DNA from 2 places in the Streptomyces sp. NPDC048417 genome. Region 1 is predicted to be linked to the other one. Evidence: riboswitches for the same ligand, from Rfam matches in the RefSeq annotation. Region 1 holds a riboswitch; the other holds the start of a gene.
The links. A riboswitch is a leader RNA that binds a small molecule or an ion and turns the genes downstream of it on or off. The one in region 1 is predicted to bind cyclic di-AMP.
Positions count from the first base shown of each region.

Region 2: another riboswitch for cyclic di-AMP. It lies ahead of AB0D59_RS46945 (LysM peptidoglycan-binding domain-containing M23 family metallopeptidase); the one in region 1 lies ahead of AB0D59_RS47965 (M23 family metallopeptidase).

Region 1 is NZ_JBEZKI010000051.1:21,891-24,332, forward strand. Features, by position in the region: gene AB0D59_RS47965 (M23 family metallopeptidase) at 47-1,084, opposite strand; cyclic di-AMP (ydaO/yuaA leader) riboswitch at 1,092-1,252, opposite strand; gene AB0D59_RS47970 (PP2C family protein-serine/threonine phosphatase) at 1,521-2,442, opposite strand, start outside.
Region 2 is NZ_JBEZKI010000048.1:33,607-36,048, forward strand. Features, by position in the region: gene AB0D59_RS46945 (LysM peptidoglycan-binding domain-containing M23 family metallopeptidase) at 136-1,098, opposite strand; cyclic di-AMP (ydaO/yuaA leader) riboswitch at 1,103-1,263, opposite strand; gene AB0D59_RS46950 (alpha-galactosidase) at 1,570-2,442, opposite strand, start outside.

The sequences.
Region 1 (2,442 bases):
ACGTCGGGGGGTTGTCGTCAGGGCCGCCGGGGATCAGTGGGGTCCGTCAGGGGTTGAGGCCCTTGCCGCGCAGCCAGGTCATCGGGTCGATGCCGGTGGCCTGACCGCCGGGGTGGACCTCGAGGTGGAGGTGCGGGCCGGTGACGTTGCCGGTGGCGCCGATGCGGCCGATGACGTCACCGGTGGCGACCTTCTGGCCGACCTTGACGCCGATCGAGGACTGGTGGCAGAACCACAGCTCGGTGCCGTCGTCGAGGGTGAGGATGGTGCGGTAGCCGTACGAGCCGGCCCAGCCGGCCTCCGTGACGGTGCCGCTGTGGACGGCCTTGATCAGCGTGCCGGTGGGGGCGGCGAAGTCGAGGCCGGTGTGGTAGCCGGAGGCCCACATCGAGCCAGCCTGCCCGAAGGTGCCGGTGATCGTGTAGGAGACGACCGGCCGCGTGTACTGCTTGGCCAGCGCGGCGAGCCGCTTCTGCTCGGCCTGCCGCTTCTCGGCGGCCTGCGCCTGCTCCTTGGCGTCGGCGGCCTTGGCGGCCGCCGTCTGCTCCGCCTTGGTCTCCGCGTCGGAGACCGCCTTGTCGGCGGCGGCCACGGCCTTGGCGGTGGCCTTGACGTCGAGCTGGGTCTGCTGCTGCTCGGCCTGGGCGATGATCCGGCTGCGCAGCGCCTCCCCGGCGTCGGAGGAGGAGTCGTCCGCGTCCGTGGCGGTCGTCGTGGTGACGCTGCTGAGGGCGGTCTGGACGGCCTGGTGGCCGCCGTCCTCGCCGAGCAGGGAGTCGACGGAGGACGGCAGGTCGGGCAGCGAGATGGAGACCGGCGGCTTGCCGGTGTTGGCGCTGGCCATGCCGCCCGCGCCGACGGCGGCGATGACGCCGACGCCGAGGACCGTGGAGCTGCGGGCGAGTCCGCCGCCGCGCTGCTTGGCGACGCGGTGCCGGCCGCGTACCGGGGCGAGGGACTCCTCGGTGGGGTTCCACTCCTCCCAGGGGCCCTCGTCGGTGCGGTAGCCGCCGTAGCCGAAGGTCTCGGGTTGACGCTGGCTGGGCACGAACGGGGCTGTCGGAGCAGGCCGGTTGGACGCCACGCGGGCGCACTCCTTTCCTTCCGCTGCCTACCGGGTTAGCTGACGGGTTCGGAGCGGGAAGGTCTCCTACGCGCGTATACCGGCCGTTTCGTACCCGGCGGTAGCCTTGCGATTCACCCCAAGGTGGTGGTTCCCCGGTTCCCTTGCGGGATTCGGCGCGTGCGCACGGAGCCGTCGCGGGTGACGGCTGGGACGACCGCGCTGCGTTATCGAACGTTAATAGACCCGGCTGTCAGATTCCAAGCTGTTCGCCTTGATCATTAAGCTTTCAAAGCATGGACTTACCTGTCAAGAACGGTCAAAAACGGTCTACTTGACCCTGCGTTCTGTTCAGCTCAGGAGTCACACACGTTTTGATGGTGACTCAGGCGTTATGCGGAGGGCGGTCGTCCGCGCACCGAGGGTGACAGACCCCAGGGCGGCCGGGTGATCGCGCTCAGGGCCGTCGTACGGCGAGCAGCGCCATGTCGTCCGTCATGCCGCCGCCGGTGTGCCGGCGCACCTCGGCCGCGAGCCGGGCCAGCAGCGCGCCGGGGGCGGTGACGACACGGCCGGTCAGCCGCCGCTCCGGGTCGTAGAACCGGCCGTGCGCGTCCCGCGCCTCGGAGAGGCCGTCGGTGTGCAGCAGCAGCGTGGCCCCGCTCGGGAACGTGTGCTCGGCGGCCCGGTCCGGCCAGGCCCCCAACTCGGCCATCCCGAGCGGCAGCGCGGCCTCGGGCACCCAGACCGGGCACACCTTGCCGTCGCCGTGCAGCAGCAGGGGCGGCGGATGGCCGCGGTTGACGACCCGGACCGTGCCGTCGCCGTGCGGGAGTTCGACGAGTACGGCGGTGGTGAACCCCTCGAACGCGTCCAGGCCGCCGCGCCGGACGCCCTCGCGGGCCAGCGCCCGCTCCAGCCGCCCCGCCACCGCCTCCAGCGTGGCCTCCTGCTCGGCGGCCTCCCGGAACGCGCCGATGACCACGGCGACGGCGGCGACCGCGCCCATGCCCTTGCCGCGGACGTCGCCGACGACCAGTCGGACGCCGTACGGGGTGTCCTGGACGGCGTACAGGTCGCCGCCGATGAAGGTGCCCTCCTGGGCCGCCTCGTAGCGGGCCGCGATCTCGAAGCCGCCGATCCGCTCGGCGGGCTCGGGCAGGACCGCCCGCTGGGCGGCCTCGGCGATCTCGCGGGCTGAGGCCAGGCGCTGGTCACCGAGGCGCACGACCCGGTTGATGCCGGCGGCGAGGGCGGCGACGGTGACCACGGTGAGGACCTCGGTGACCGTGTCGACGTCCGGGCCGAAGCCGAAGCGGGCGTGCACGGCGTAGGCGGCGAGGAAGGACGCGAGGCCGGTCAGGACGGTGGTGCGCAGC
Region 2 (2,442 bases), on a different contig from region 1:
ACTTCACCAAGGTCGGAATAAGGTTCTGATCAGCGGTGTTGACGTGACGATCAGCTGGACCGACGCGCCGGAGGCCGGACCCGGGGATCGGGGGTCCGGCCTTCGGAGTGTGTGTCAGATCAGGGGGGTATCGGGTCAGCCGACGGCGACGCCCTTCGAGCGGAGGTAGCCGACCGGGTCGATGTCCGAGCCGTAGTCGGGGGTGGTCCGGATCTCGAAGTGGAGGTGCGGGCCGGTGACGTTGCCGGTGGCACCGGAGAGGCCGACCTGCTGGCCCGCGGTCACGGTCTGGCCGACCGAGACGGAGAGCGCGGAGAGGTGGCCGTACTGGGCGTAGTAGCCGTCGGCGAGCCTGATGACGACCTGGTTGCCGTAGGCACCGCCCCAGCCCGCCGTGACGACCGTGCCCGCGCCGACGGCCTTGACCGGGGTGCCGGTCGGGACGACGAAGTCGACGCCGGTGTGGTAGCCGCTGGACCACATGCTGCCGGCCACGTGGTAGCCCGTGCCGACAGCGCCACCGGTGACCGGGAGGGTGAAACCGGAGGCGGTCGCCGTCGACACGTCCGAGGAGGACGCCGTGTTCGAGGACGACGACGAGGAGGGGGCGGAGGACTGCGAGTCGGACTGTGCGTGGGACCGCGTCTGGGACCGGGAGTCCGAGCCCGGGGTGTCCGTCGTCGCGGCATGGCGGCCGCCGAGCGTGAGCTTGAGACCGGGGTGGATCAGCGAGGGGTTGTCGCCGACGGCCTGCCGGTTGTCGGCGTAGAGCCGGTGCCAGCCGCCGTTGACGTTGTGTTCGCGGGCGATCTTCGACAGATAGTCGCCGGGCACCACCGTGTAGATGCGGTTCGTGGAGTTTCCGGTGACGGAATCCTGAACGGCGGACTTCTGAGCGGCGGCCTTTCGTACAGCCGCCTGCTCGACGGCCGGCAGCGAATGCGTGGCCTTTTCGGAAACGGACTGCGAGGTGGCCGCGTGGGCGCCGGTGGCCCCCATGAGCGGCAGAGCCAGCGCGGCGCCACCGGTTCCGGCAACGGCCATCGAGCGGGTGAAACGCTGGGACTTGGGGCGGCGGTGCTTACCCTTCGCGGGCATGACGCATTCCTCTCCGGCGCCTGCGAGGTGAGCTGTCGGGTTCGGGCTGGAGCTGCCCGGCCACGCGGGAAGACGTGGCTACACCCCTAGCCGTCCCGGGAACCGGAACAGGCGGTCATGCCTGGTGGGTCCCCCGCTCCTGCCGGGCACGGGTAAGTGTGTGGGGACTCCGGACGGCGGCAGGATTCGGCGTTCCGTCCGGATGCGTGGCGAACGTAAGCGAGTAAGACGCGCGTAAACAAGCGGCAGTTTCCGTCTGTTCCAGTTTCGCTTGATCCGTTACGGGAATTCCCGGTCACCCTCCGTGAATGACAGCCTTCCGTGCTTTTCCAATCCCCTTGAAAAGCACCGGAATTACGTGAACATGACGCGCGACGGACGGTCACGAATATGACGCTCCTCACGCACGTCACGCCACGTCAGCTTATTCCAGACCGAGTCGCAATGAAGGCGCCAAATCGGTCAGACAGCTCAGATGTGACGTAGCCGGAGAACCGTCGCATCCAGGTCGCCGCGCAGGTCGGTGCGCAGCCCGTGGTGCAACAGAACGGCACCTCGATGCACTTCGCCCGTTTCGCGGCATTCGTACGATGCTGCCGGGTCGAGGCCCTGCAAGCGCAGCGCCGGCATCGGCTCGCCGTAGCTCTGCGCCTGGAGCCAGGCGAGGACGACGGTCTCGTCGCCCAGCGTGTACTGCACCGCACTGAGCCCGCCGGTCGGCGGCCGCAGCCGGAACTGGTCGCCGCGCTGCACCAGGGGCCGGATGTCCTTGTAGAGCTCCACCCAGCGGCCGGCCTCGGCGAGTTCCTCCTCTGTCCACTGCGAGAGGTCGCCGCCGACGCCGAGCGCCCCGGCCATGGAGCTGACGAAGCGGAAACGCAAGCTGCTGACCCGGCCGTTGAGCTGGTGGTTCGGGCTGTCGGTGACCCAGGCGGACATCACCCGGGCCGGGTGGATCTGACTGAAGCCGTGCTGGATGGCGAGCCGGTCCAGCGGGTCGGTGTTGTCGGAGGTCCACACCTCGTCGGTACGGCTCATGATGCCGAGGTCGATCCGGCCGCCACCGCCGGAGCAGGACTCGATGGCGACGTTCGGGTGGGCCGCCCGAATCCGGTCGAGCAGGGCGTACAGCCCACGGACGTGGTCGACCCACAGCCGCTGCGGATACGGCTCGCCGGGCCAGCCCGCGTCGGTGAAACACCGGTTGAAGTCCCACTTGACGTAGTCGATCGGGGCGCTGGACAGCAGGGTGTCGAGCTGCACCCAGAGGTACTCCTGGACGTCCTCACGGGCGAGGTTGAGGACGAGCTGATTGCGCAGTTCCGTCCGCTTTCGTCCGTGCTG